3 regions of the Marinobacterium maritimum genome follow, and region 2 is predicted to be linked to each of the others. Evidence: predicted binding sites of a transcription regulator. Region 2 holds the regulator's gene; each other region holds the start of a gene.
What was found. The regulator FNR, encoded in region 2, switches genes on or off when oxygen is low (the NO sensors DNR and NnrR bind a similar motif). The targets are predictions, from matches to a motif close to TTGATNTANATCAA.
Positions count from the first base shown of each region.

Region 1: ABD013_RS10750 (HP1242/YdcH family protein) is a predicted target of FNR. The motif match lies at 6,096-6,109, and genes of this name have one in related genera.
Region 3: ABD013_RS12160 (histone deacetylase family protein) is a predicted target of FNR. The motif match lies at 2,121-2,134, and genes of this name have one in related genera.

Region 1 covers NZ_BAAAET010000002.1:988,899-999,107, forward strand. The annotation lists gene ABD013_RS10720 (SbcC/MukB-like Walker B domain-containing protein) at 1-1,661, shown strand, start outside; gene ABD013_RS10725 (hypothetical protein) at 1,666-2,334, opposite strand; gene ABD013_RS10730 (DUF3422 family protein) at 2,457-3,758, shown strand; gene ABD013_RS10735 (BolA family protein) at 3,798-4,118, shown strand; gene aroA (3-phosphoshikimate 1-carboxyvinyltransferase) at 4,201-5,481, opposite strand; gene ABD013_RS10745 (methylated-DNA--[protein]-cysteine S-methyltransferase) at 5,554-6,075, opposite strand; gene ABD013_RS10750 (HP1242/YdcH family protein) at 6,178-6,423, shown strand; gene ABD013_RS10755 (ABC transporter ATP-binding protein) at 6,559-8,352, shown strand; gene ABD013_RS10760 (phospholipase D-like domain-containing protein) at 8,370-9,485, shown strand; gene ABD013_RS10765 (outer membrane lipoprotein) at 9,496-9,960, shown strand; gene ABD013_RS10770 (YecA/YgfB family protein) at 10,080-10,209, opposite strand, start outside.
Region 2 covers NZ_BAAAET010000001.1:695,908-706,116, forward strand. The annotation lists gene gor (glutathione-disulfide reductase) at 8-1,363, shown strand; gene ABD013_RS03095 (cation diffusion facilitator family transporter) at 1,428-2,594, opposite strand; gene ABD013_RS03100 (bile acid:sodium symporter family protein) at 2,932-3,819, shown strand; gene queE (7-carboxy-7-deazaguanine synthase) at 3,845-4,477, opposite strand; gene ABD013_RS03110 (rhodanese-like domain-containing protein) at 4,621-5,265, shown strand; gene ABD013_RS03115 (recombination-associated protein RdgC) at 5,296-6,207, opposite strand; gene ABD013_RS03120 (thioredoxin family protein) at 6,273-6,725, opposite strand; gene ABD013_RS03125 (alpha/beta hydrolase) at 6,722-7,600, opposite strand; partial or broken gene ABD013_RS03130 (adenine phosphoribosyltransferase) at 7,672-8,215, opposite strand; gene fnr (fumarate/nitrate reduction transcriptional regulator Fnr) at 8,410-9,186, opposite strand; gene hemN (oxygen-independent coproporphyrinogen III oxidase) at 9,288-10,209, opposite strand, start outside.
Region 3 covers NZ_BAAAET010000003.1:246,375-256,583, reverse strand. The annotation lists gene ABD013_RS12170 (TetR/AcrR family transcriptional regulator) at 1-393, opposite strand, end outside; gene ABD013_RS12165 (carboxymuconolactone decarboxylase family protein) at 529-1,068, shown strand; gene ABD013_RS12160 (histone deacetylase family protein) at 1,091-2,014, opposite strand; gene ABD013_RS12155 (response regulator) at 2,327-3,925, shown strand; gene ABD013_RS12150 (cryptochrome/photolyase family protein) at 3,922-5,463, opposite strand; gene ABD013_RS12145 (hypothetical protein) at 5,606-5,842, opposite strand; gene ABD013_RS12140 (diguanylate cyclase) at 6,020-7,261, shown strand; gene ABD013_RS12135 (putative bifunctional diguanylate cyclase/phosphodiesterase) at 7,478-9,583, opposite strand; gene ABD013_RS12130 (YfiR family protein) at 9,595-10,104, opposite strand; gene ABD013_RS12125 (TonB-dependent receptor plug domain-containing protein) at 10,188-10,209, opposite strand, start outside.

The DNA.
Region 1 (10,209 bases), on a different contig from region 2:
CCGAGCATGAGCTGCTGCGTCAGGAGCGGGCTCTGACCTACGACTGCATGCTGCAGACCGAAGGCTCCACCACCTCCATCAACGAGCTGAGCCCTATCATGGGCATCCGCCGTCGTCAGGACCAGCTGGAAGTGCAGGGTCGTCAGGTAGACGAGCTGATCGCCGAGTTCACGACGTTGGGGCGTCGTCACGAGTCGCTGGAGAAGTTGCGTGATGCGCTGATCAACATGACGACCGGCCTGACCCAGATGACCGAAAGTGTGTTCAACCTGGTCAACCAGCGTGAGCAGCTGGCCTCTGAGGTGGCCGGTTACGAACAGGCGGTCGTTGACCTGCGCAACCACGACGATAGCGGCATCCAGCAGCGTATTGCCGAACTGGCCGAGCAGCAGAAACAGATCGACGCCAAGCAGAAGTCGCTGATGGACAAACTGCAGAAAGTACGTACCGGCATGATCAAGGACAACGCCAGCCTGGAAGTTCTGGAGCAGGAGCTGGTCGAGCATGCTCAGGCACGTACCCGTTGCGAAGAGAAGTCGCACTTCGATGCCCAGTCGGCACAGGAAAAGCGCGATTATCTGGACGAAAGCTGTGGTGGCGAGCTGGAACGTGTCATTTTCGAAGCGGCCAAGCGCGCCCAGTCCGAAATTCAGCTGCACGAGAAGAAAAAGAACGCTGTCCGTGATGCCGTGGCCCAGTACAAGGCGCGCTATCATGGCGGTGGCATGAGCCACCAGGAACTGGACAACATCAGTGCCGAGTCCAGCCATGAAGACCTGGAGTTCTACGTTAACCAGACGGTGCAGGCGCTGCGTGATTCCGAACTGGCGGAATATACCCAGCGGGCCGAACGTGCACGCCTGGAGGCGGAAACGACTTTCCGTTCCGACTTCGTGGCGCACCTGAACGACCAGATCAACAAGATCAAGGATCTGATCCGCGAGCTGAACAGCCACCTGAAGAACCGTCCGTTCCATCAGGAGATGTACAGTTTCGAGATGATGCCCAACCCGGAGCTCAAGGATATCCTCGAGCTGGTCGAGGCCTACACACGTTTGGATCAGGCCAACGTCGGTACACTGTTCGATATCCAGCACCAGGGCGACAACGACCACCGCGAAGCGCTGAACAAGATCCACGATGTGCTCAGCGATGAGGGCGAAAGCAGTCTGCTGCAGGACTACCGTAACTTCTACAACTTCGAACTGGTGGTGAAGGATCTGGAAGGTAACCGCAAGACCACCCTGACCCAGCGTATCAAGACTGGTTCCGGTGGTGAGCACCAGGTGCCTTTTTACGTGGCGATGGCCGCGGCACTTGGCGCGACCTACCGTCTGAAGGAAGGGGGTGATGGTCAGCCGGTGGGCGGCATGAGCCTGTCGGTATTCGATGAGGCGTTCAACAAACTCGACTCCGAGAACACCGTGACATCACTGGGCTTCATGTCAGACCTGGGGCTGCAGACCATCATCGCGGCGCCGGACGAGAAATACTCGCTGCTCTCTTCCTGCATGGACACCATCATCAACGTCTGTCGTGACGGCCGTGTGGTTGACCTGGATGTGGAGTTCCCCACTGAGCTGGGCAAGGAGCTGCTGGCTTCGGATCATCCTTACAAGATCCTGGCGGCTGAAGCCGAGGATGAGTCCCTCCCGGTCTGATGGCTCAGCGAACCGGGGCTGGCAAGGAGGTCAGTCCCGGTGTCGTGGCTGTCGAAACGGGGTTCAGGTCGGCGATCAGGCTGACCAGCACCTGTCCGCGACAACTCAGCTGTAGCCGAGGGCCGTAAGGTCTGGCTTGCCAGTCACCACCATGATCCAGCAGGTCCAGCAGTACTGCGGCCGGACCTAAAACCACTTCATCCTGCTCGCTGCGCCAGTCGCGATACTGATGGTTGGCCAGCAGTCGCTTAAGGCTCAGGCAATTCCACTGTGCCGGCAATCCCTGTAGCGGTGCCAGCCGTTCGCTGCTCGTGGGCGCATGCAGGTGTGGGTCGCGCGGCTGGGAGCGGCGAGCACTCAAGTCGCTGTGGACGCCCAGAAGCTCGTTGTCGCGCACATTGCCACCGAAGTCCAGTGTATCCAGTCCTGCCACCAGCCTTTTCAGGCTCCAGTTGCAGCGCTTGACCAGCTGCCAGGCCGGGTCAATGGAGCGCCGAGACCCCAGCGTGTAGCGTACCGGTTCTGCCTGATTGAACAGGGTCAGCTGCAGGAAGTGGCTCTGAAAATCGACCAGACAGGCCGGAGTATCCACCAGACAATAGGGGACTTCACGGCGGCAGAAGGTGATCCACTCGTCACGGCTTTCCAGTTGTGGCAGGACACGGACAATCATAGGCGACTCGAATTGGTATAGGCCGCAAGTATAAGGCAAAGGCCGACGGATTGACGATCCACCGGGGGTGTTCATCGCCGAAACAATTCATTAAGGTTGGTTTCTTTTGCCCGGATTCCGTGATGAATATCCATCCGCTGCGCTCACATCTTTACGACGAATTGCACTCCCGACCCTTCCAGGTCATTCCCAGTCCTGCACGGGTTACGCATATTGCAGTACTCTGTTCAGAGTCCGAGAAACAGGCCCAGTATGACCATCTGCAGGAGCTGCATAGTGTTTTTGGCTGTCCGATAAACCATCAGGACCAAAACTGCTACGAGTATGACTGCGGCAACTTTCGGCTGCGACGTGAAAAGCATACCGAGTTCACCGCCTACACCTTCATCAATCTGGATATACCTGAAGGCAGTGAGCCTTTCGAAGTGACCGGTTTGACCCCCTTGCCTGAGGGGTGGATTGAGTCCCTGCCGGGCGAGGTGGTGGCCGCGTTTCACGTCAGTATCAAGGATGCTCGTCAGTCACCGGAGCCGGACCTTCCGTATGTGAAGCGGGCGTTCGAGGATATGCGCCTGGTAGGCAGCAGCCCGCAGAATGGCGACGCTCGAGTCTGGGCCAGTTTTCAGCTGCACTCGGATGGCTTTGGCCGCCTGATGGTAGTCAACAAGCAGATGAGTGACAGCCAGTTGGGCCGATTGACCCAACGCTTGATGGAGATCGAAACCTATCGTCTGATGGCACTGCTGGCATTGCCGCTGGCACGTTCTGTATCACCCGAACTGGTGCGTATGGATGATCGCCTGGCGCAACTGACCCAGCAGCTGGCTGGCGATGGAGAGGTCGATGAGCCTGCATTGCTGGCCGACCTGATCGATATGGCCGCCAATATCGAGTCCTGGCGAGCCCGGTTGACCTTCCGCTTCGGCGCGACCAAGGCCTACCATGCATTGGTACTGACGCGCCTGGATGAGCTGCGTGAAGATGAGGTGTCCGGTCATTTAACCATGACTGAATTCATGACGCGTCGCCTGACCCCGGCGGTACGTACCTGTCAGGCCAGCGGTGAGCGGCTGGAGGACCTGTCACGGCGAGTGGATCGTGTCTCCGATATGATGCGTACTCGGGTTGAACTGAGTATTCATCAGCAGAACCAGCAACTGCTCAGTTCCATGGATCGTCGTTCCCGCATTCAGCTGATGATGCAGCATACCGTCGAAGGCCTGTCAGTGGTGGCGATCAGCTACTACCTGATCGGATTGCTGAAGTATGTGTTCGAGGCGGTGTATGATGCCGGTATACCGATCGACAAATCGCTGGCCACCGGCATATCCGTCCCAGTGGTTGCCTTTAGCGTCTGGCTGGCGACCCGTCGAATCCATCATCATTTCATTCAGATGGCGCGCAAGGACCGGATTCGAGACTGATCCGGCTTCAGGCGTGAGCGTTACATGAGCGGAGTATACATGAGCGTTGCAGAACAACTGGAAAGCCTGCTGCAGGCAGGCCTGAACGTCCAGCATATTCAGCTGGAGAACGAGAGTCACATGCACTCAGGCCCGGCGACCGAGAGCCACTTTAAACTGGTACTGGTCAGCCCGGACTTCGAGGGCAAGCGTCTGGTGCAGCGTCACCAGCAGGTCTACGGTCTGGTGGCCGAGCTGATGCAGAATCCGATCCATGCCCTGGCGCTGCACCTGCACACGCCGGAGGAGTGGGTGGCTCGCAATGGTGAAGTGCCGTTGTCTCCGACCTGTAAAGGTGGTTCCAAAGCGGATCAGGGATAAGGCACAGGTATCGCCAGCGGGCAGGCTCCTACAGCGGTCATTTGTGCCTTGTAGGAGCCAGTCTGCTGGCGAATAAGCGCTGTCAGCGCGTAATCTGCGCGAACAGTTCGAAATATTCCGGGAAGGTCTTGCGGGTGCAGCCGGGATCGTTGATGGTGATCGGTGAATCACCAAAGGCAGCCAGCGAGAAACACATTGCCATGCGGTGGTCGTCGTAGGTGTCGATGGCGGCGCTCTGTACCTGCGCCGGCGGCGTGATCTCGATGAAATCCTCACCCTCAACCACTTCCGCGCCCACCTTGCGCAGTTCGGTCGCCATGGCGCTGAGGCGGTCAGTTTCCTTTACACGCCAGTTATACACGTTGCGAATGGCGGTCGGCCCTTCGGCAAACAGCGCCGTGGTAGCGATGGTCATCGCCGCATCTGGAATGGCGTTCAGGTCCAGGTCTACACCCTTGAGCTCGCCCTTGCTCACCTCGATCCAGGTCGGGCCATAGCTGATCTTCGCACCCATCTTGCCCAGTACCTCGGCAAAGGCCTTGTCGCCCTGAACACTGTCAGCGCCGACACCGTATACGCGTACGGTACCGCCGGCGATGGCGGCTGCGGCCAGGAAGTAGGAGGCGGAAGAGGCATCACCCTCGACCATCACTTCACCCGGTGACTGGTACTGCTGACCGGCCTTGACCAGGAAGCGCTGGTAGTTCTGGTTTTCTACCTCAACCCCGAACAGCTTCATCGTGTGCAGGGTGATATCGATATAGGGCTTGGAAACCAGCTCGCCCTCGACGTTGATTACCAGGTCACCACTGGCCAGCGGTGCCGCCATCAGCAGTGCGGTCAGGAACTGGCTGGAGATATTACCCTTGATGCCAACTTCGCCACCCTTTAAGCCGTTGGCGCGGATGCGCAGCGGTGGGTAGCCAGGCTCACCCAGGTATTCGACATTGGCCCCCAGAGGCAGCAGTGCATCGACCAGGTCAGCGATGGGGCGCTCGTACATGCGCGGCTCACCGGTCAGGGTGAATTCGCCCTGGCTGGCACAGAGTGCGGCGCAGAGTGGGCGCATGGCGGTGCCGGCGTTGCCGAGGAAGAGTTCCAGTGCCTGGTCGACGTTGAAGGCCTGACCCAGCCCTTCCAGCTCGCAGCTGCGACGGTCTTCCGCCAGGGTGTAGCGAACCCCCAGTGCCTGCAGTGCATTGAGCATATGACGGACGTCATCGCTGTCGAGCAGGTTGGTGATGCGGGTCGTGCCCTTGGCCAGGGCGGCGAGCAGCAGAATTCGGTTGGACAGGCTCTTGGAGCCCGGAATCTGAACTTGGCCGTCGGCATGGGCCAGCGGCTGCAGGGTCAGGGTATCCATGGGTGGCAGCTTCACTCTACGCAGGTCGTGGGCTGCATAAGCTACCGTTTATCGGCGCTGAGGTCGAGTCTCCTATGGTGTATTGCTCGATTGGATGACTCGGTATTGCTCAGGTTCAGGCGCAGTTTTGAGTGGAACCTGTTCCAGCTGCAGTAGGCGAATCTTGGTCTCCAGTCCACCGCCGTAGCCGGTCAGCGAGCCGTTGGCGCCGACCACGCGGTGGCAGGGAATGATGATGGAGATCGGGTTGCGATTGTTGGCCATGCCTACAGCTCGACAGGCCTGGGGGCTATTGATGGCTCTGGCAATGTCGACATAGCTGCGGACTTCGCCGTAGGGGATCGCCTGAAGGGCTTCCCAGACCCGGCCTTGAAAGGGCGTGCCGACCGGTGCCAGCGGCAGGTCGAAGCGGGTACGTTCGCCCCGGAAATAAGCCTCGAGCTGTTCGACGGCCTGTTTCAGTACCGGCTGGTTGGGTACGTCAGGTCCCACAGGTGCACGCTGGCCGAAGTCGACACGACACAACCCCTGGGCGTCGGCCTGCAGGGTGAGCGGACCCACAGGGGTGTTGAGCATGACGTGGGTGTGGATCATTTGTAACTTCCCCGCAGGTGTTGATACGCATCAATGACGTTAGGTCATGGTTGCAGGATAGTGAAAGTGCAAAGCGACAACAACTTCAGGAAGATAGAACGCATGACAATCGAACACCATGACCTGGTCCACGAACTGCCGGAATACCGTGAACAGATCCATACCCTGAAAGTGGAAAACAGCCACTTCGCCCGCTTGTTCGACGAGTATCACGTGATCACCAAAGAAGTGGAGCGCATGGAAGCGGAAATCGAGCCGGTTGCGACCAAGACCGAAGAGGAATTCAAACTGAAGCGGTTGCAACTGAAGGATCAGCTGTACGCCATGCTGAAAGAAGCTGGTAACTGATCGTTCCATCCTGGTTCCAAATAACACCCGCATCTGCGGGTGTTTTTCTATCCGGGGCTGGCGTACATTGAATATCAGGCAGGCGAATGTTTGCGCCGCAATTGCCTTGATGTTCTCTGTTGCAAGGAGCTTCGGGTGTCTCTATCCACACCGCCCAGTTATACCTGGCGTTACATCTTCAATATTGCCTTAGAGCACAAGCGAGAGCTGATACTGGCGAACCTGATCGCCATCGGCGCTGCCGTGCTGAGTGTGCCCTTGCCGTTGCTGATGCCGTTACTGGTCGATGAGGTTCTGCTAAACCAGCCGGGTGTGGTGGTGGCCAGCGTGAATGCCCTGTTTCCGGCTGACTGGCAGGGTGCGCCGCTCTATATCGGTTCGGTGCTGTTGCTGACTGTGGCGCTTCGGCTGATGGCGCTGGGGCTCAATGTGCTTCAGGCTCGCCAGTTCACCATTATTTCCAAGGACATTATCTATCGTATCCGTGCCGGGCTACTGGAACGATTACAGCGCATCTCCATGGCTGAATACGAAACGCTGGGCAGTGGCAGTGTGGCGTCCCATTTCGTCACCGACCTGGATACCGTTGACCGTTTCGTTGGCAGCTCGGTCAGTCGCTTTCTGGTGGCGGTGCTGTCGATCCTCGGTACGGCGCTGATCCTGATCTGGATGCACTGGCAGCTGGCCCTGTTCATTCTGTTCCTGAATCCTTTCGTTATCTGGCTGACCATGGCGACCGGCAAGAAGGTCAAGCATCTCAAGGCCAGGGAAAACTCCGCCTACGAGCTGTTTCAGGCCGCGTTGACAGAGACGCTGGATGCGATCCAGCAGATTCGCGCATCCAACCGGGAAAAGCACTACCTGACGCAATTGACCGAACGGGCGCGGGCGGTGCGGGATCATTCCACCAGCTATGAGTGGCGTTCAGATGCGGCGAACCGCCTGAGTTTCATGCTGTTCATGATCGGGGTGGACCTGTTCCGTGCCGTTTCCATGCTGATGGTGGTGTTCTCCGATCTGTCGGTGGGGCAGATGATGGCGGTATTTGGCTATCTCTGGTTCATGATGGGGCCGGTGCAGGAAGTGCTGGGCATGCAGTATGCCTGGTTCGGGGCCCGGGCGGCGCTGGAAAGGGTCAACCGGCTGCTGGCGTTGCACGCCGAACCACGTTACCCGCAACTGCAAAACCCCTTTGTCGACAGAAAGACCGTCAGCATCAGTTTGCGTAACCTGCATTTCAGTTACTTTCCGGGCCAGGAAGTGTTGCGAGGAATCTCACTGGAGATCCCGGCAGGGCAGAAGGTGGCACTGGTCGGGGCCAGTGGTGGCGGCAAGTCGACGCTGGTACAGGTGCTGCTGGGCCTTTATCCGCCGCAGCAGGGAGAGGTCTGCTTTGATGACGTTCCGGTGCAGCGGATCGGTCTGGAGCGGGTGCGCGAGCATGTCGCTACGGTGCTGCAGCAGCCGGCCCTGTTTAATGGCACGGTACGCGATAACCTGACTATGGGGCGTCGGTTTGATGACCGGCAGTTATGGGATGCGCTGGCAGTGGCCCAGCTGAAAACCTTTGTCACAGGGTTGGAACAGGGGCTGGATACCATGGTAGGGCGGCAGGGCGTTCGTTTGTCGGGGGGGCAACGTCAGCGTCTGGCAATTGCGCGCATGGTGTTGTCTGACCCGGCAGTGGTGATCCTCGATGAAGCGACTTCGGCGCTGGATACCCAGACCGAGTATGCGCTGCACCGGGCGATGTCCGAGTTTCTGCAGGGTCGGACCACGGTGATCGTGGCTCACCGTCTCAGTGCAGTAAAGCAGGCTGACCGCGTCTATGTGTTCGAGGATGGTCAGATCATTGAGCAGGGCAGTCATGATGAGCTGCTGGACCAGCAGGGTCTGTATGCACGGCTGTATGGCCAGCGGCAAGTGTAGAGGAAAGCGACTGAAGCATGCGACAGCACTTCAATTGGCACGGTGGTAACCGGGTCGAACTGATGGTCGACGGGGAGAACTTCTTTCCGGCGATGTTGAGAGGGATCGAGCAGGCCCAGTCGAGCCTGCTGCTGGAGTTTTACCTGGTGATCTCCGGCAAGATCATGGATCGCTTTGCTCAGGCATTGTCCGATGCGACTCGCAGAGGGGTCAGCGTCCGCCTGATCATCGATGGTTTTGGCGGTCGTCATCTGAGTCGAGCGGATCGTCAACGCCTGGAAGCCTCGGGCGTGAAACTGGTGATTTACAACCCGTTGCAACTGAACAAGCTGACTCGCAATTTTGCCCGTGATCACCGCAAGCTGATGCTGGTGGATGAGCGCATCGCCTTTATTGGCGGCACGGGTCTGGCAGACGAATACTGGCTTTCGGAAAGGGCCGGTTGTCCCTGGCATGAGGTGATGTGCCAGGTTGAGGGGCCGGTGGTCGCGGATCTGGTCAGCTTGTATAACCGCCTCTGGTACCGCTGTACGGCTCAGCGGTTGTCGCCGCCGTCACCGCAACCGGAAAAGGGCAATGCATTGATGCGGGTGACGACGGTGCAGGGGCTTTACCAGCAGGATATCAAGGTTGCCTTCCTCAACCATGTTAACGGCGCCAACGATCGCATCTGGCTGGCAACGGCCTATTTCATGCCATCCTTCTCCATCCGCTCGGCTTTGCGGCGGGCTGCACGGCGCGGAGTGGATGTGCGCATGCTGGTGGCGGGACCCTACACCGACCAGTTTTGGGTCTATCATGCTTCCAAGCGCTATTATCGTCGGTTGCTCAACGCCGGTGTACGTATCTTCGAATACCAGCCCCGCTTTCTGCATGCCAAGGTAGGTCTGGTGGATGACTGGGTATCGCTGGGCTCCTGTAATCTGGATCACTGGAACCTGCGCTGGAACCTCGAAGCAAACGTGGAAGTGATCGAGCCCGAGATGACCGAGCAGGTTGAGCAACTGATGCTGGCCGATCTGGAACAGTGTGTAGAAATTACTGCTGAAGAGTGGTCAAAACGGCCCTGGCATCGCAAACTGAAGGAACTGATCTGGGCGCTGATCAGTCAACTGGTTTTGAAGATCAAATAGAGATATGGATATGAAAAAACTTATTGCCGTGGTGGCCTTGTCAACGGTCACAGTTTTGGGCGGTTGTGCCCAGCAGGGATTATACGGGACCAGCTACAGCCGCAGTCAGGTTGGGCAGGCACAGACGGTGCGGTATGGCACCGTGGAATCGTCTACGCCGGTACGGATCGAAGGCCGGACAGATGGCATCGTCGGCAGTGGTACAGGTGCGGTGGTCGGTGGCATCGCCGGCAACCAGATCGGCGGTGGCAGTGGTCGTACCTTGGCAACTGTGGTTGGTGCGGTCGCCGGTGGTTTGATCGGACAGCGCGTGGAGCAGGCTTCAACCGAACGTCAGGGGCAGGAGATTACCATTCGCCTTGATAACGGACAGGTGTTGTCGGTGGTGCAGGAAGTGGATAACGGGCAGTTCTTCCGCCCTGGTGACCGCATTCGGGTACTGGGGCAGGGCCGGTCGCTGAAGGTGACCTACTGATAGGCTTCGTGCCCGGCCTTGGGCGGGTCTGATGTTGTTGCCAGGCATGGCGGGTGAGTCCGTGCAGGGTGTCATGCCATTTGGTGAGGCGGTCAGCGACGGCCTCACCGAGCTGGGCTTTACTTGTCCGGGGCGTGGAAGTGCAGGTACAGGTCGACCAAAACTTCCGGGATCTGGACACACATTTCTTCCCGCAATGAACGGTCCTGGCTGATGTCGCGTACTTCTTCGTCCTCGAACAGGTCTGAA
Region 2 (10,209 bases):
AGGCACAGTGGCAGATTTTGATTATGACCTGTTCGTGATCGGGGCGGGCTCTGGAGGCGTGCGGGCCGGACGCATGGCCGCGGCTGAAGGTGTAAAAGTGGCCGTTGCCGAAGATCGCTACCTGGGCGGTACCTGTGTCAACGTGGGTTGTGTGCCCAAAAAACTGTATGTGTATGCTTCACATTATGCGGAGTCCTTCCATGAGGCGGCCGGTTACGGCTTGAACACTCAGGATGTGGTGTTCGATTGGCCGACGCTGAGGGACAACAAAAAGCAGGAAATCAGCCGGCTGAATGGTATCTACACCCAGTTGATGAAGAACGCGGGCTGCGACCTGATCGACGGGCGTGCGGAAATCGTTGGTGAACATGAGGTGCAAGTCGGGGATGTGACCTACACCGCTGAGCGGATTCTGGTTGCAACCGGTGGTTGGCCATTCATTCCGGAGTTCGAAGGACGTGAGCATGTCATCAGTTCCAACGAAGTATTCGATCTGGAGCGCTTTCCAGAGGACGTGATCGTGGTTGGCGGTGGCTATATCGCCGTGGAGTTCGCGGGTATCTTTGCCGGCCTGGGGGCACGCACCGAGCTGATTTATCGCGGTGATCTTTTCCTGCGTGGCTTTGACCAGGAAGTACGTGAATTTACGGCACAGGAAGTCGCCAAGAAAGGCGTGGGCCTTAACTTCAACTGCAATATTGAGCGTGTCGACAAGCTGGCCTCGGGACGTCTGCAGGCCAGGCTTACCGATGGACGTGTGCTGGAAGCCGACCAGATTCTCTATGCTACGGGTCGAGTGCCCAATACTCAGGGGCTGGGTCTGGAGGCTGTTGGTGTCGCCCAGCAGGACAGTGGCGCTATTATCGTCAACGACAGCTTCCAGACGTCGGTGCCTTCCATCTACGCCATTGGCGATGTGATCGATCGTGTTCAGCTGACACCGGTGGCCCTGGCCGAAGGAATGGCGCTGGTGCGTCATCTCTACTCGGCGGGCAGCCCGGCGGTGGATTATGAATTGATCCCGACAGCGGTGTTTTGTCAGCCCAATATCGGTACCGTTGGCCTGTCCGAAGAGCAGGCTCGTGAGCGCCATGGTGAAATCAAGGTGTTCAGGTCTGAGTTTCGTGCCCTCAAGCATACTCTTAGTGGCAGCGATGAACGGACCCTGATGAAGATGATCGTCGATGCCGAGACTGATCGTGTGCTGGGCGTGCACATGGTTGGAGCTGAGGCTGGCGAAATCATTCAGGGCATCGGCGTGGCTCTGAAAGCGGGCGCGACCAAGGCGGTGTTCGACAGTACCATTGGTATCCACCCCACAGCTGCGGAAGAGTTTGTTACCATGCGTCAGCCGGTTCGCTAGTGTCAAACCTGCAGGTTCAAAAAAGCCGGCATCTGCCGGCTTTTATCGTTGTGGATTCTGCGTCCTAGCGCGGGGGCAGCCAGAGGTTCAGTTCGCGGAACCAGTTCAGCAATGACAGCTGTTCGCGCAGTTGCTCCTCCAGCTCCCGGGCGGAGAGTCCGGTGTGCTGCAGCAGCTGGTGAATCTGCTGAGATGCCTTGATATCGAGATCGATATATTCCGGGTGGTAGTAAAGAATCAGTTCATAGTCCGGATTGTCGCCGAGAATACGGCTGATCGTGGCGTCCAGATGCTGACTGATCTCACTCCGTGAGGGCATCACCGGGCAGAAGACATCGTCATATTTTTCATCGTCGTAGGTGTCGATATGGAAGATGACATGGCCGATGTTATCAAATCGGTTCTGCAGCTGGCAGACAACGTTGTCACCAATATAGTGGCCTTCGGCTGCACTCAGGTGCGGAGCAACCTGCAGGTGCATCTCCAGCAAGCTCTGGTTTCCCATCAGGCGGCTCTTGAAGCTGTGGACGTTTACGACGCCGTCAACTGTCAGGACCTGTTCACGCAGCTCGGCAACACGCTCCTCAGGCAGTGCAGTATCCACCAGCTCGGTGACGCTTTTGGCGACCAGGTCCCAGCCGATCTTGCCAACCAGTAGGGCGACCAGTACGGCAGCCAGTGCGTCGAGCCACCAGACGCCGGCCATGGCTCCGGCCACGGCGAGCAGGACTACGATGGAAGAAAGTGCATCGGTGCGGCTGTGCCAGGCGTTGGCGATGATCAGGTCAGACTGCAGTTGCTTGCCGATTTTAAGGGTGTAACGAAAGATCCATTCCTTGCCCAGAATTGATACGGCAGCCGCAATGAGAGCGGGCCAGGTCGGCAATGCAGGATGCTCGGCGGCGAAGAGCAGGCTGACACTGTCATAGGCCATGGCGCCGCCAACCGCGACCAGTACGACACCCAGCGCAACGGTCCCAACGGTTTCGAAGCGACCGTGACCCCAGGGGTGGTTGTCATCTGGAGCACGATGCGACAGGCGAAGTACGGCAACGACCATGAAGTCGGTGAGCAGGTCGGACAGAGAATGAATGCCGTCAGCGATCAGTGCACTGGAGTTGGCAATGACGCCAATGAGGATCTTGAGCACACCCAGAACGGTATCCAAAACGGCGCCGATAATGGTTACGCGTTCGGCTGCCCGGCGGCGTTGATCTAGTTGCTCCTGCATCGGTTTTGCACTCCGGTTAAAACAGCCGGCTATGATACCGTTATATCGGGCCATGCACTAGGAGTGCACGTCCGCATTCACTTTATGGCCACCCAAGTAACTGATTTGTAATGTCAAAAAACAGATGGTCAAAAAACACACAATTTGTGCCCGTGCAAGAAGTGGCGGGTGCTGACGCCCTTTGGTAATGAAATTTTCACAGTGTTATCCACAGTAGATGTGGGTAGGCTGGTGCAGGCCAGTCAGGGCGCGGAATCTGCCAGGGTCTGTCATTGTTCCTTCACACCGGATCACTTAACATGACCGGTCTTTTCGAATTTGCTCAGGATGTCATTCCATGCAGGCTTCGTATCTGTCCCAGTTAATTCTGCCCATGGCGCTGTTCAGTATCATGCTGGGGGTTGGCATGACATTGACCCGATCCGATTTCATGCGTCTATGGCAAGCGCCGGGTGTTGTCCTGCTGGGTGTGGCCGCGCAGCTGCTGTTACTGCCGCTACTGGGGGCTTTGGTGCTCTGGTGGGCCGACTTGCCCCCTCTGTTGGCGGTTGGCTTGATGATCCTTACCTTTGCCCCTGGAGGCGCAACCTCCAACATGCTGACCCTGCTGGCGCGAGGGGATACGGCGCTGTCGATTACCCTGACGGCCGTGACCAGTCTGGTTACCCCCTTTACTCTGCCTCTGTTGACGCTGCTGGCGTTGCACTTTTACGGGCTAACCGGTGAGCTGCCTCAGTTTCCGGTGTTGGGTACCATCATGAAAGTGATGTTGGTCACTTTGCTGCCGGTTGCGCTGGGCATGTTGATGGCCGGTTTCAAACCGGATTGGTGTGCGTGGATGATCAAGCCGGTGAAAATCTGTTCGCTGGTGTTCATGATCGCCATCGTCACCGCGATCGTGCGGGCCAACTGGGCACAACTGCCCGACCTGATCGGGCAGGTTGGCCCTGTGGCGCTGCTGCTGGCGGTCTGTGCCTTGCTGACAGGCTATCTGCTTGCCAGGCTGGCCCGGTTGTCCGAGGAGCGGCGGATCACTTTGGCGATCGAAGTTGGTATTCAGAATGCCGGCACGGCGCTGCTGGTAACCGGCGGGTTGCTGCAGAGTGCTGAAATGTCGGCCAGTGCACTGATCTACGGTGTCGTGATGCAAGTGCCCGCCTTGATGATACTGGGCTGGCGCAACCGTGATCTGGTACTGCAGCCGGTACGTGCCGGTCAGGGGTGATTGCCCGGAGGGACGGTGCCTCGGGTTAGTCGATACCCAGCAGCTTGTGGGTCTGCAGGCTAAGCTTCCACTGGGGGTGGGCCATGCAGTAGTCGATGCAGCGGCGGGTATGACTGTTCTGCAGCGGGCTGTCCAGTGGCTGCAGGTAGAAATGACGGAAGTTCATCTGTGCAAAGCGTTCGGGGTGAGCTGCACTCTGCGGATAGACCAGCTTGAGTTCGTCACCCTCGGTAATAATGACTTCACTGCTGCCCTTGGGGCTGACGCAGACCCAGTCAATCCCCGCCGGTAATGGCTTGGTGCCGTTGGTTTCGATGGCGATCTCGAAACCGCGTGCATGCAGAGCCTCAATCAGCGGAGGGTCAAGCTGGAGGGCGGGTTCTCCACCGGTACAAACCACATAGCGCTGACCTGCACTGTTTTTCGGCCAAAAACTGTCGATACGCTCGGCCAGAGCCTCGGCGTCGCTGAATTTGCCACCATTCTGGCCGTCGGTACCAATGAAGTCGGTATCACAGAAGTCGCAGATAGCGCCTTTACGGTCCTGCTCTCGCCCTGACCAAAGGTTACAGCCGGTGAAGCGGCAGAACACGGAGGCGCGACCACTCTGGGCGCCTTCACCCTGCAAGGTGTAGAAAATCTCTTTAACGCTGTACATGCAAGCTCCTGCTGATTGAGGCGTCAGTGTATCGGCAATTTGATAATGATCAAGCGATGCCGCTTTAAAGCCGGGTAAAAGATTCGGGTAGGGCATCAGGCGGTGTTCTATAATATGCAAATTATCTGATGGAGGAGGTGAATATGGATACTCGATGGATGGCAGCGGCTACGCTCGGGGCGTTTCTGGCCGTGGCGCCGGTGGCTAAGGGAGAAGGGGAGCAGGGGCGGGTGATGATTGCGCCGGGGCTGTATTCCTTTACCGTTGAGCATGAGGGAGAAACCTATGAAATCATGCGTAACCAGGACCCCGAGCACCTTGTTCATCCGTTGTATGCCACGACCAGTCGCGGCATGCCTCAGCCGATGCACCCGTTTGAGCCGTATGATGTGGAAACGCTTGGCGAACGGGAGTTCGTGCAGTACATGATGCAAGCGCAGGAAGATGCATCCGTGATGATTATTGATACCCGCACCATTGGCTGGCATGTGCGGCTGACGATACCGGGGGCTCGCAGTTACCCCTATACGATGATGGATGATGCCGATGATCGTGACTGGGCGCTGGATGACTTTGGGGTTACCAAGGACAGTCAGGGAGAATACGATTTCAGCCAGGCCAAAACCCTCGCGATGTTCTGCAACGGTTACTGGTGCGGTCAGACGCCGGCAATGATTCGCAAGCTGCTGGCGCTGGGGTATCCAGAGGATAAACTCAAGTACTACCGGGGTGGCATGCAGGCGTGGACCAGCATGGGCTTTACCGTGATGGGGGAAGGCGCCGAGTAATCAGCCCGGCGCACTCGCGAGCGGGCGAGACTATTCCTGTGGCTCGCCACCAAAAGCTTCCAGCACTTCCGGCAGCAGACGGGCATACTCAAGCCCCATGCGGGCGAGTTCAGTATCGCGGGCTGCCAGCACATCTTCAGGTGTTTCGGCATCCAGCTGTTCGCGGTATTCATCACTGAGACGTACGCGGTGCAGGCTCAGGTCTTCATGCAGGACGAAACGGATCTGCTGCTGCCATTCCAGTGCCAGACGCTTGACCAGCATGCCAGCTTCAAGATGGGCGCTGATTTCGTCACAGAGCAGATCCTGTCCCTTGGCGCTGATCTTGCTTCCCTCGGTCATGGGGTCGCGCAGTTCACACTCGTCCTCCAGGGCCCAGCCTTGCGGCATGGATTCACCCTGCAGCCAGGAGGTCATCACTTTATCAGCCGAAACCCGGGTCTGGGGCAGTTTAACCACCAGCGAGCCGAGCGCCTCGCGCAGTTGATTGAGCAGGTCTTCGGCACGCTTGTGGCTGGAGGCGTTGACCAGGATCCAGCCCTGTTGTGGCATCAGAATCGCTTCGGTACGGCGGCGGCGAGTAAAGCTGCGCGGCAGCAGATCCAGGACTACTTCGTCCTTGAGCTGGAGCTTTTCCTTGCGATACACCTTGCGCGACTGCTCGGCTTCGATCAAGGCGACTTTCGCATCAAGCTGTTCGCGAACAACGCTTGCCGGCAGAATACGTTCCTCCTGCATCAGGTTGATCAGCAGGAAACCATTGCTGCTGAATACCAGCATCTCTTCCGCTTCGTTGATGGGCTGGCTCCAGCCGCTGCGGCTCAGCTCCTGGCTGCCGCAGGGGGTGAACGGGTGCTCAGCGAGTGCCTGCTCAAGGTGCTCCTGTGTCAGTCCGGCGGGTGGTTCGAAGCGGTAGAAAATGAGGTTGCGAAACCAGAGCATGGTATCTCCCAAAAGGTGTCATTGAACTCAAAGCGGTGGAATTCTATCGCGGCTGCTCGTCGGAATCACTGACTCTGGACGGCTAATGCCTGCTCGATGGCCTGGTCGAGGTAATAGCCGTAAAAATCGACGGAGCTGATGCCGACCAGAGGCTCTGTCAGGGGAGCGCCGTCGAGGCTGAGCATCAGTACGCTGGGGTAGAAATTAATCGCATAACTCTGGGCAAAGGCCCTGGGTGTCATCACCTGGTTATCGCGATTGCGGACATCCTCAAAGCCGGGAACTTTCAGTTCACGAATGACCAGCTCGGGGCGTTGCTGTTGTTGCAGCGGCAACAGGAAGCCATCACGTACCTGGTCACAGTAGCCGCATTCAGGCTGCGAGAAGAGCAGGATCAGCACCTGGGCCTCAGCTTGAGTGTCCCTGAGTACGTCAAAGCCGGTAAAGAAAGTCAGGCCGTCAGACGCTTTCGATGGCAGGCTGAACAGGATGAGTAACAGGGGGGCAAGAAATCTCAAGGGGTAGACTCCAAAAGGGTCACTATCAGGTCAACGACATCGTAGGTGTACAGATCCCGGAAGAAGTGATCGGCACCGTCAAGAACATGTAGCTGTACCTGAGTGTTATCGACGGCCGCCATGGCGGTAATCAGATCCGGAGCGGTCGTATCACTGGATCCTGCGATCACCAGCGTGGGCAGGCGTGTTGTCTTGAGCAGGTTGGGCGTGTGCAGGCGAGAGTCGTCAGCGTAATAACTCAACAGGCTGCTGGGTGAGGCCGCCGTCTGGGTGCAATAGAGCATGTCGACGGGTTGCAGCAGGGACTGTGTGGTCTGCCGTGCCTGCTCAAGAACCCTCTCCAGCGAGTGGCCGTAGCGCGACTTGTAGTGCTCCGCTTCGCGACTGACATTCCAGGTCATGGGGGCCAGCAGCACCTGCGCCCGGACGGCTGTGGGCAGAGCGCGGGCTGAGTCCACGTACCAGGCCGTCTGGTTGCCGCCGCGGGAGTGTCCCAGTAACAGGATCTGATTCTGTCCGTGTTGGTCTAGCCATTCGACCCAGTGGCCGATCTCGTCAATGGCATCCTGGTGGCGGTGAGTGTGTGGTGTACTACAGGGATAGGCGCCTGTCCGATTGTCGATGCCCAGGCTGAGATTGATTGCGAGGCTGTTGAGTCCGGCTTCGACAAGAGCGTCCTGCAGGGCAACAACCAATTCCATGCCGTTGTGGGCAAGGGTGCCATGAGTGATCAGCACGGTGGTATCGGGAGTCCCCTCGCCCTGCTTGAACTCGGCATTCAGGGTTATGCCGTTCAATTGCGAGGTAACGGTAGCACCCTGAGCGAAGGCGGGCAGTACAAGCAGGAGCAGGCAGGTCAGCAGCGAGCGCAACATGTTCAATAGCCTTTTAATTATATTTTTATGAATATAGGTAATTAAAGAGCATTGGCAAGTTGCGCATCGCCTCAAAGGCCTTCGAAGGCGAGCAGGGAATAGACCGGGATGCCCAGTTCCTGGATACGGGTTGAACCCTGAAGATCGGGCAGATCGATCAGCAGCAGCTGCTTCAACGACTTCAGCGCCAAGCTTCTTCACCAGGGTGCAGGCCGCGAGCAGAGTGCCGCCGGTGGCGATCAGATCATCAAACAGCAGCACGCGGTCGCCGCTGGTAACGGCATCGGTCTGCATTTCTACTGCAGAAGTGCCATATTCCAGGGTGTATTCCTGATGGATGGTTTCGCCGGGCAGTTTGCCTTTCTTGCGGACCAGCACCAGCGGCAGGTTGAGCTGGTAGGCCATGATGGCGCCGAACAGGAAGCCACGGGCATCGATGCAGGCGATATGAGTGATGTCCGAGTCAATATAGCGCTGAATAAACGCATCCGACACCATGCGCATCGCCTTAGGATCCTTGAAGATCGGTGTAACATCGCGGAACACGACCCCGGGTTCCGGCCAGTCCTGCAGCGAACGGATGACGGATTTGACATAGAACTCATCGTAGGACATGCGGTAACTCCCAGTTGGCACTCAATTGATATAACTCAATGCCGCAGTGACGGAATAAAGGTGTAATGCAGGGGTTGGGTTACACATTGAGATGGCTACTTCATTGTGCAACTTGGGACGTAGCTTCATTGAAGCTACGTCTTTTTTTATTCTACAGGGGGCCATAGGTGATCAAGAAGAGGTGCCCTCAACGCTCAGGACGTTTTATGTTCCTGCTGCGTAGCGCATTCGTCGTTGCGTGATTCGCCGGAGAGGCGATACATCTCATCCAGGTTGGTCAGCTCTACTTCCTTGCCATCAACGCGCATCAACTCCATCTTCTGGAATCGTGTGAAAATTCGGCTGACGGTTTCCACGGCCAGACCAAGATAGTTGCCAATCTCGTTGCGAGACATGGACAGGCGGAAGTTTGACGCTGAGTAGCCACGTGTCTTGAAGCGCTGAGACAGTTTCAACAGGAAGGTGGCGACGCGCTGTTCGGCATTTTTCTTCGACAGCAGCAACATCATCTGCTGGTCGTCACGCAGTTCCTTGCTCATGCTGCGCAGCATCTGGCGACGCAGTTCAGGCATCTGGCCTGACAGTTCATCCAGGCGCTCAAAAGGAATCTCGCATACCGTTGTGGTTTCGAGGACCTTGGCGGACATCGGGTAGTTTTCAGCATCAAAGCCGCTAAGCCCAACCAGTTCGCCTGGGAAGTAGAAACCGGTGATCTGTTCCTCGCCTTCATTGGTCAGCGTGTAGCTCTTGATGGTGCCGGCACGGATGGCATAGACGGAGCTGAACGGTTCACCCTGGTGGAACAGGTGCTCACCCTTCTTCAGAGGTCGACTTTTTTCGATAATGTCATCCAGACGATCAATGTCTGTCAGGTCAAGTGAGACCGGCAGGCAAAGCGTGCTCAGGCTGCAGGTTTTACAATGCACCTGAGACAGGCTGTGAAGCTTTCCTTGATTTTTGCAGTCGGCCATGAGGGCATCCTTTGTTGGTTAGTCACACGATGGCTATCGGCGCATTATGTAACATTTACCCCCGAGGGTGAAGCGAAAGGCCCGGGAACCGGGCCTCGACTTTAGATGATGCGTGAAAAGTTCTGAGAGTGTTGCTTTTTGGGTATATAAGAATCAAACGCCATGCAGATACGGCGGATCAAAAGCCGGCCTGCCGGGGTGACTCGAATTGACTCTGGCTGCAGTTCAATCAGGCCATCGGCATCAAATTGACGCAGTTCGTCCTGCTCCTCGGCAAAGTACTGGTCAAAGTCGATGGCAAAACGCTCAGCAATGCTTCGCTTGTCCAGTTCGAACTGGCAGATAAGCGCGGTGATCACTGCGCGGCGGATATGGTCGTCAGTATTAAGCTGAACGCCGCGCTTCACGGCATGCTGCTGCTGGGTCACGGCCTGGCTGTAGGCCGCGATATCATGCTCGTTCTGGTAGTAGACGTTGCCGATCTGGCTGATTGCCGACACGCCCATGGCAACCAGGTCGCAATCGGAGTGGGTGGTGTAGCCCTGGAAGTTGCGGTGCAGCTTGCCTTCCGCCTGGGCGATAGCCAGCTCGTCGTCCGGTTTGGCGAAGTGGTCCATGCCGATATAGACGTAACCGGCATCCAGCAGTCGATTGATGCTGTTCTGCAGGATGGCAAGTTTTTCTTCCGCGGAGGGCAGGTCTTCAGCACGGATGTGTTTCTGTGAGCGGAAGCGGTCCGGCAGGTGGGCATAGTTGAACACTGACAGTCGGTCAGGGCTCATGGCGATCACTGTCTCGAGGGTGTCGGCAAAGCTCTGTTCGTTCTGGTGTGGCAGACCGTAGATCAGGTCCATGTTGATCGACTTGAAGCCCAGCGCGCGTGAGCGCTCCAGTACCGCAAGGGTCTGTTCGGTCGGCTGTACCCGGTTGACGGCTTCCTGAACCACAGGATTGACGTCCTGAACGCCCAGACTGATACGATTGAAGCCGATGTCGCGTAGCACGCCCAGGGTGTCATGGCCG
Region 3 (10,209 bases), on a different contig from region 2:
AAAGGCCTGCATCCAGCGCATATGTTCCCCGGCCAGTGTTCGAATGGCCGGATTCGAATACATGAACTCGGCGGCGGCATTATTGAACAGACAGCCGTTGAAGTCGTTCTCCTCGCAGATACTGTGCAAATCCTCGAAAAGCGCCAGAATGCGTTGGATGCCCGTGCCTGCCTGTGCTGCGGTCCGTGTCTCCAACTCCTCACGAATCCGGGTACTGGCCCGTTCGAGCACGGCCAGGATCAGAGCATCCTTGGACTGGAAGTGCTTGTAGAGGGTTGTCTTGGCGACGCCGGACTCAGCCTGAATACGGTCGATTCCGGTGGCATGGAAACCATCCCGGTAGAACAGTTGCTCGGCGGTATCGAGAAGGTGTTCGCGTCTGGGCGTTGGCATGGTAGAGGCGGTCTCGCTGGCAATGGACGGAGCACCATCTTAACAGGTCAGGAAAATGATTGACGCTACAGATCTGTACACTTATCATTATTGAGGTGTACAGATCTGTTTCTTTTTGCTTTGAGGAGATTTTCCATGTCACGTTTGCCACTGCTTTGTCCTGATACTGCCTGTGACCAGGGAGCGCCCACACTGGCGCTGATCCGTCAGCAGCTGGGGATGTTGCCGAACTTTTTTGCCGGTCTGGCCAATCATGGCGGCGCTCTGAATGGCTATCTGGCATTCGAGCAACAGCTGTCAGAACACAGTCGTTTGAGCAAGGCACAGCGCGAAATGATTTCACTGGCAGTCGCCAACGCCAATGGCTGCCACTACTGTGTCAGCGGGCATACCTTGTCGGCCAAACATGCGGGCGTGGATGCTGAAGCGGCTCGGATGGCGCAGCAGGGCAAGGCTCAGGACCCGAAAGATCAAACGATTCTGGCTTTTGCGTTGGATGTACTTGAGCAGCGCGGCCATCTGCCGGATGAAAGCCTGGCCGCAGCGCGTCAGATGGGGCTGGATGATGCAATGCTGGTGGAAATCATCAGTTGGGTCGGTATCAACAGCTACAGCAACTGGATCAACAACCTGATCCAGCCGAAAATTGACTTTCCTGAAGTGCCTTTGATCTGAGAACTCGCGGTGTCTGGCCGGCTTAGAAACCGGCCAGAACCTCCAGATGGGCCTGCACACTGAACGCCAGCGGAACGGGGTTGTAGCCCCCTTCCAGTACCGAAACGATACGCCCCTGGCAGTGCTGATCGGCGTACTGCTTGATCACTTTGGTGACCTGACGGAAATCTTCCTCTTCCAGGTTCAGATCCGCCATCGGGTCTTCCTTGTGGGCATCGAACCCGGCCGAAATAAAGATCATGTCCGGCTTGTGCTCGTGCAGTGCCGGCAGCCACTTTTCTTCAATGGCACGGTGGAAAATGTGGGGCTCGGTATGCGCTGCGATCGGACAATTGATGATGTTGGGTCGGTCGATCTCGTGGTAGCGCTCCGGGTAATAGGGGTGCTGAAAGGTTGAACATACCAGTACCTCGGGGCGGTCCTTGAAAATATCCACGGTACCGTTGCAGTGGTGCACGTCGAAATCGAGAATCGCGACGCGCTGAATGCCCGGTTGCAGCAGTGCGTGGGCCGCACCGATGGCGACATTGTTGTAGAGGCAGAAGCCCATCGCCAGATTGTATTCGGCATGGTGACCCGGTGGACGAACGGCACAGAAGGCGTTGTCGGCCTTGCCGGCCAGCACCCGGTTGGTGGCAAGAATGACGCCACCCGCAGCGAGACTGGCGGCATGCAGGGAATCGGGGCACAGGGCGGTATCATCATCGGTATACACGATGCCTGTTGTAGGCTGTTGCGCTTCCAGGCGCTTGTGATGCAGCTTGTGGTGAGCCAGGGAAATCTGTTCGTCCGTGGCTGGTACGGCGGTGAGCTGATCCAACTGGTCGATGAGGCCGGTGCGTTGCAGTACCTTGTGGATGGCTGCCAATCGAATGGGGCTTTCCGGATGTTCGGGGCCCATGTTGTGCAGCATGCAGTCCTTGTGAGTGATAAATGCCGTAGTCATATCGCTTGCCTGCTCCTCTATTGTCGACATTCTAGAGGAAAAAAGTGTGACATAGGCTTAGGCGAAGGTATTAATTGTCCTAAAACCACTGTCGGAAGGATGGTTTTTGACCTCGGTCATGAGTCCCGTGTACAAGGTCTTTTATAGTGATCGGACAGCATAGAACTGTCTTTGGCGCCGAGTATCCCCCCGATACTCGGTGTTTTTTTATCCCTTTCACTTCGTTCCTGTTCTTCTTGCGGCTTCTCTGGCTCTGTATACTGAATGTAATCTACGAATAACAGTATCAGACTCGAAGGTAGGCCGGCCACGGTGGCTTCTCGCAATATCGACTACACGCATAAAAAGGTGCTGCTGATCGACAGCAGTGGCAACCTGCGCTCGACCATTTTTTACATGCTGCGTGAGCTGGGTGTGCGTAATGTCAAAGCCACGACGGTCAACGAGAAGGTACTGGAGCAGGTTCAGGAGGAGGCGTTCGACATCATTCTGCTGGGCCACAACAGCAGTGATGCCGTCACCGGTCTGCAGCTGCTGGAGGAAGCGCGCTTTCGGGGATATATTCGCCCGACGGCGGGCTGGATCTTCATGACCAGTGATGCGTCTCAGGAAGTGGTGCTGCATGCAATCGACAGTCGCCCCGATGATCTGCTGACCCGTCCGTTTTCGATTGATGAACTGAAAAGCCGTCTTGATCAACTGGTGCTGCGCAAGGAGGTCATGGCGCCGGTAGAACAGGCGATGGAAGCAGGGGATCTTGAAGGCGCGGTTCAGGCCTGTGACGATCTGCCGCGTCAGGATGCCAACCGGGACTATGCTCGGCGGCTGAAAGCCAGCCTGTTGCTGCAGCTCAACCGGCCAGACGAGGCCTACGCCGTACTGGAGCCCGCCTTTTGGCAGACGCCCGACAAGGAGCTGGGGTTATGCATGGCGCAGGCTCTGGTCGCGATGCGGCGACTGGCGGAAGCCCAGGATCTGCTGGAAAGCCTGATTGAACACTACCCGCTGCTGATAGCCGCTTATGATCTGATGGCGCAGGTCTGTGAACAGAGCGGTGATCTTGAAGGCGCACGAGACATGCTGCAGCTGGCGACAGCCAAGGCGCCGATGGGGATTCCTCGTCAGATGGAACTGGGCCGGGTGGCAACCCAGACGCGGGTGCTTGAGGTGGCCGAAGGCGCCTATCGCAAGTCGATCGTCCTGGGTCGCAACAGTTGTTACCGCTCACCTGAACCCTACCTGAGACTGGCCAATATTCGTCGTCTGGAGATGCAGGGGGCCGATATCCGGCGCCAGATAGAACTGCGAAATGATCTCGATGCTCAGCTGAACAAGGCCGAGTACAACTTTCCCAAGGATATGGCGCTGAAAGTACGCACTGCGCTCGTGCGCGCGAGTGTCTGCCAGGACCTGGGTGAGGTACAGGAGGCACGCAAATATCGCATGGATGCTGAGCGCCGCAATACCGAGCTGGATCAGCCGCTGCCGCTGGAGCGTGAGGCATTGATATTGGCGGGTGACCAGGTGCCGCTGATTGAGCCGGAAACTGAGATGGTTGAAAGCGGCGGCCGTCGTGATCAGAGCATGAGTGACAAGGTGAACCGTTTGGGTGTGAAGCATTACCTGGCGGGTAAAATGTCCCAGGCGATGCGCTATTTTGGTCTGGCAATTGAGTACGATCCGGGCAATGCCGCTGCGTTGCTGAACCTGGCGCAGCTGTTTCTGGAAGCAGCCCGTGACAGCGATGGCAAGCGACAGCAGCGGCTGAAGATGGTCGATCGCTACCTGCGCCTGACCGAACGCTTGTCTCTGGGGACGGCTGAGTCGCTGCGACAGCATCAGCTGCTGAACTATCGGCGTCAGCCGCTGGATGAGCTGCCCGCGGGCAGTCTTGGGGTGTTACTGCGCTAGCCGCAGTCGAGTTGCTGCAGAAAAATACGCGCACTTTCCCTGATGGCTTGCCGCTGTGCCGGTTTCATCCGCGCCAGGTTCTGGTACGCAAGTCCCAGGCGCGGGTTATCGCTCAGGCGCTTGTGCTGCCGATCCAGAAAATCCCAGTACAAGTAGTTGAACGGGCAGGCCCGGGGGCCGGTTTTCCGCCCGACGTCATAAGAACAGTGCTCGCAATAGTCCGACATTCGGTTGATGTAGGCGCCGCTGGCAGCATAGGGCTTGCTGGCCAGGCGGCCACCATCGGCAAAGAGGATCATACCCTGCACATTGGGCATCTCCACCCACTCGTAGGCGTCCACATAGACCAGCAGATACCATTCATTGACTGCGGCGGGACTCAGGCCGGCCAGCAGGGCAAAGTTACCCAGTACCATAAGGCGCTGAATATGATGGGCATAGCCGTGTTGGAGGGTATCCGACACGCACTGGTGCAGGCAGTTCATGGATGTCTCGGCGTCCCAGAAAAAGCCCGGTAACGGGCGTTCAGCCTGCAGGGCGTTGGTGTCGCGGTATTCCGGCATCCATAACCAGTACAGACCACGCACGTATTCACGCCAGCCGAGAATCTGGCGGATAAAACCTTCGACAGCATTGAGCGGCGCCTTGCCATCGCGGTACGCCTGCTCGGCGCGTCGGATGACCAGGCCGGGGTCGAGCAGCCCCAGATTGATGCTGGCGCTGAGGTGAGAATGGTACAGCCAAGGGTCACCCTGGCGCATGGCATCCTGATAGTCGCCAAAGAGTGGCAGGCGTTCGCGGATGAAGGTGTCCAGCACCTGTTCGGCCTGCTCCGCTGTCACTGCCCAGCCAAAGTGTTCCAGCGTACCGAAATGGTCGGCAAAACGGGCTTCGACCAATGTGATGACATCGCGGGTGATCCTGTCCGGTGCAAAGGTCAGGGGCGCCGTCGGTTGTCGTTCCGCGGGCAGTGGGTTGCGGTTCTGTGCATCCAGATTCCAGCGACCACCTTCGGGCTTGTCCCCCTGCATCAGCAGATCATGCTTGCGCCGCATCCAGCGGTAGAAATATTCCATTCGCATCTGCTTGCGGCCCTTAGCCCACTGGCGGAAGTCGGCATGGCTGCACAGAAAGCGGTCGTCCTCGCGGACCTCCAGCGTGTACTCGGAATGAGTATCCTGCCAGTGTGCAAATTGCTGTTGCAGGCGGTATTCGCCCGGTTCGGTCAGGATGCAGTGGGTACAGCCGCTGCGCCGAAAAACCTGTTCTATTTCCTGGGTGAAGCTGCCGCTGTTATCGGGATCATCCAGGCGCCTGTAATATACCTTGAAACCGCATTCTTTCAATGTGCTGGCGAAATGACGCATGGCCGACAACACCAGCACCAGCTTCTGCTTGTGATGACGCACATAGGTGGTTTCTGCCTGTAGCTCGCACATCAGGATAATGTCCTGTGCGAGATTGGCATCACGCAGACTCGATAGATTGAGGCTTAACTGATCGCCCAGAATCAGGCGCAGACAGGGGGAGGCGGGCATGTGCATTTTTCCTGAACACTTTGCCGCTGTTACGCAGGTTGGCGGTGACCGGATTGGCCACAGGACCATAAAAAAACCCGCAAGGAAAGCCTTGCGGGTCTAAACAACAAACAACAGATTAGGTATCAACACCCTGAAGGTGTCAGGCGGTCTTGACCGACTCCATATGGCGAACCACATGGGCACCGATACGGTGACCACTGACAGCAATCTCACCCTTCCAGCGCATCCAGGTCAGCAATTCGCCAGCCTTTTTGAGCAGTCGGGCAAAAGCACCAGGACCTTGCTCCTCGGAACATTCGGTATAGCCCATAGCAACCAGCTCCAGGTGGATACGACGATCCTCGTTTGGAAATCCGGTGTAGTGCTTCTCGTTCATAACAACACTCCCCAATATGTGTGTTAGACCTTAGTAGTATATATCGGCGATTGCTGCAATACAACGGGGCTGTATGATATTTGGTCTGTTGGGGAAGGTTGTCGGTTTTAAGCAACGGCAGTATTCTTGTATGCTGAACAGGTATTTCGTTTACCTGTATATCTGCGGGAGTGTCTGTTGCGCAGGCTGACCATTATCAATTTTCTGATCGTGTTGGGCTGTGCTCTTGCCGTTGGGTTGTCCTGGCAGATCAACCACGAAGCGATCGAAGCGGTAGCGTTGAAGCTGTTCCGTGCAGAGGGGCGTTCAGCGTTTACGCTGATTCAGACGGCTCGTCACTGGAATGCGATTCAAGGCAAAGTGTATGTGCCGGTATCGGCTGATACGCCGCCGAACCCTTATCTGCGTACCCCTGATCGTGATATTACCGATAATCTTGGCCGCAGGCTGACGCAGGTTAATCCCGCCTATATGACGCGACAGATATCGGAGCTGCTGCAGGATTCAGATGTGCAGATGCGCATCACCAGCCTTGATCCGATCAATCCGCTCAACCGCCCCGATGGCTGGGAAGCAGCGAGCCTGAGACAGTTCGAGATCAGTGGCGAGCTGGAACGGGTTGAGCGAGTTCAGGATCGCTATCGCTATATTTCCGGCCTGATCGTCCAGCGCGAGTGCATGCAGTGCCATGAAGATCAGGGGTATCGCGTTGGGGATCTGCGTGGTGGCATCAGTTTCAGTGTGCCCGCCGAACAGGTGGACCTGCTGGTCAGCGAGATGCAGCAGGGTTCCAGCAGAGTCCATGCCCTCGTATTGATGTTGCTGTCTCTAATCGGAGTGAGCCTGTTCAGCCTGTTTTATCTGGTACGAGGTCGCTTGCAGGCCAGTGTGATGGCGCAGGCTGAACTGCAGCAGTTGGTGGAGCGGGATGAACTGACCGGGGTGCTGAGTCGAAGAGCCCTGATGGAGCGTTTATTCACAGAAATGAAGCGCCGTTCCCGCTATGGTCAGCCCCTGAGCCTGTTGATGCTGGATCTCGATCACTTCAAGCGGGTCAACGACCGCTATGGTCATCAGGCGGGTGACCTGGTACTGAAGGAACTGGCACAAATGCTGGAGCAGCACCTGCGTGAAGTCGATATCATTGGTCGCTATGGCGGTGAGGAGTTTACCGTGCTGCTGCCGAACACTGCCCGGTTGCAGGCTGAGCGGCTGGCGCAGCGCCTGTGTCAGGCTGCGGCCGAGTATCGTATCCGTCTTCATGGGGGAGATCTGGTTCAAGTGACCCTCAGTATCGGTCTGGCCAGCTGTGACACTGACCTGTTGAGTGCAGAAACGCTGCTGGCGCGTGCCGACGAGGCGCTTTATGTTGCCAAGCAGCGGGGGCGCAACCGGGTATCGGTATACGGTCAGGATTGATGGAGGGAGGGGGAAGGTTGTCTGCCCTCAGGTCGGGACGGCGGCAGGCTGCGCGCTCGCCAACATGGTTTGATTACGGCCCGTGCGCATGGCTTCGTAAAGTGCCTGATCCACTCTGCGGAAGCTGCTGGCCTTCCTTGCTCAGGATGTTTTCCTGCGTACGCTGGTCGCCCGGAATACTGCTGTTTTCATGTCAAACGAGGCCAGTTTCAGGCATCAGCGGTGTGGAATGGACGCCAGAGGTTCGCGACTGCAGCTCTGTTGTTGCAGCAGGCGGGCCAGTTCGGCCAAAGGTACCGGCTTGCTGAACAGGTAGCCCTGCACCAGGTTGCAGTGGTGGCGTTTGACGAACTGGTACTGCTGTTCGGTTTCAACGCCTTCGGCAACCACTTTGAGATTCAGGTTGTGTGCCATGTCGATGATGGTACGCACGATAACCTCGTCATCCTGGTCACTGCCGATATCCTGAATAAAGGAGCGATCGATTTTCAGGGTATTCAGCGGCAACTGCTTGAGCCGACTCAGGGAAGAGTAGGCCACACCGAAGTCATCAATGGCGATTTCGACGCCAAGCTGGCGGATCTTGCTCAGTTGCTCATGCACCGAGGCGACCTCGGATACTACCAGGGTTTCGGTGACTTCCAGCTCCAGTTTGTGTGCCGGGAAGCCGGTCTGCTCGAGGGTGCCGGCGATGCGGCGATAAACATCCTCGTTAACGAACAGTGCCGGGGAAAGGTTAACCGCCAGTGACAGTTCGGGCTCGGCACCTTCATACAGCGAGAGAATGTCTCGGCAGGCCTGCCGGGCGACCCAGTCGTCGATTTCGCCAATCAGGCCGCAGTCCTCGGCCAGGGGGATGAATTCCGCCGGCGAGATGAAGCCCTCCTCCGGGTCGAACCAGCGGATCAGGGCCTCGACACCGGCGATTCTGAGACTCTGGGTGTTCCATTTGGGCTGGTAACAGAGCGTGAAGGCCTGCTTGCTCAGGGCATCGCGCAGCTTGCTTTCCAGCAGCATGCGGCGTTCGGTGCGCTGATTCATCTCGGTGACATAGAAATTGAACTGATTGCCGCCCAGCTCTTTTGAATGGTACATGGCTGTATCGGCGTTTTTCAGCAGAGCTGAGGCTTCGGTACCATCACAGGGATACAGGCTGATACCGATGCTGGTGGTCACCTGCAGGTTATAGCCATCAATTACGGCGGGATGGTCAATCGCCTGTACCAGCTTGTGTGCCACTTCCGCAGTAGCGTCCACGTCCGCATCCATCAGCAGCACGGCGAACTCGTCGCCGCCCAGGCGGGCGAGGGTATCGCTCTGGCGCAGGCAGTTGTGCAGACGGGTCGACATCTCGACCAGAAGCCTGTCGCCAACGCCATGTCCCAGGGTGTCGTTGACCTCTTTGAAACGGTCCAGGTCAAGAAACATCACGGCGAGCTGACTGCCACGGCGTTGTGCATAGTGAATCGCCGTCATCAGGTTGTTGTCGAAGGTGGCGCGGTTGGCGAGCCCTGTCAGGGTATCGTGGAAGGCCTGGTGTTCAAGCTGGCGTGTCAATTCCTCCAGCTCGGCCGTGCGCTCCTGCACCTTTTCTTCCAGTTGGGCCTGGATGCTGCGCAGCTCCTCATCACGCGACTGGATCTGGTGCAGCATTTCGTTGAAATCATCAGCCAGCTCACCGATTTCGTCCCGCGACAGTTTCTCTGCTCTCAACTGATAATTGCGGGTTTTGGTGATGCGGCGGGCGGTATTGGCCAGGTTGAGAATCGGGCCTGTTACCACACCCTGCGCCACATCGGAGAGAATGCTGGCAACCAGTACCGAGACCAGAAACAGCCCCAGCACCACGGACATTCGTTGTACCTGTTGTTGCTGCCAGTTGCTCAGCTCGGACAGGATCATGATCTGGCCAATAGTCTCGTGATCATGGACGATTGGCTGCACGATATAGAGGGCGCCCTCATGTTCCCCGGTTGCCTGTGCCGGCGGCGTGGCGGGGAGGGCCAGGGGGCCTTTCCGGTAAGCGGCAAAGCGCTGACCGGCATGGTCGTAGAGTGCAGCGGCGACAACATTGTCTTCGCTGCTCAGGGTCGACAACGTTTGTCGGGCGGCCGCCCGATCGCCGAAGGTCAGTGCCGCCAGACTGTTGTTGCCGATCAGGTTACCCTGGTAACGCATACGGTCGTAGAGGTCGCCTCGTGAACTGATCCAGTCACTGGCTGCGAACCCCACTGTGGCAAGCAGCAATACGGAACAGCTGATGATCATCAGCAGTGCCAGCAGCTTGCGTTTGAGGGGTTGTGTTTTGAATAAACTTTTCATGTCGGCATCGATCAGGGGGTGATGGCTCGAGCCAGTTTCAGCAGCTCAGAACTGATCGCCAGTCCACTTTGTTTGGCATGGTTGAGATTAACCTCAAACCCTATACCCCGACCATCACGAACCAGATTGATTATGGCCTTGTCGTGGACACTCTCTCGGGTGCCCGGTTGCGTCAGGTCGGCAATGGTCAATGCAGGATCGAGACGGCTCAAAGCGCGCTCATGTTGAAAGCGATCCAGTTGAGATTCGGGAATCAACATCACGTCGCAGGCCGGAGCATCCTTGATGGCTTCGACGACCCGTTTCTGCACGGAGCGTTGCTGAACCTGCTTGCCCAGAATGGAGTCGAATCCTCGTCCCAGAAAGTCTTCCCGGTAATAGCAGAAAACAAAATGGCTCGAGCGGCTGGCCGTTACCTCGGCGGGCCAGTCTACGAATTTTGCGATGTTATATACGAAGGCGGCCTTGATATGACTGATCTTTTCCGACTGGGGATCGGCCAGTGCCCTGTTGCACAGCACCAGGCAACAGGCACACAGCAACAGCCAGAACGCAAGCTGCTGCGGGCGCCTGCTGGAGCCGGAATTACATGATGGAGCCCCGATCAAAAGTCACCACTCCAGCTG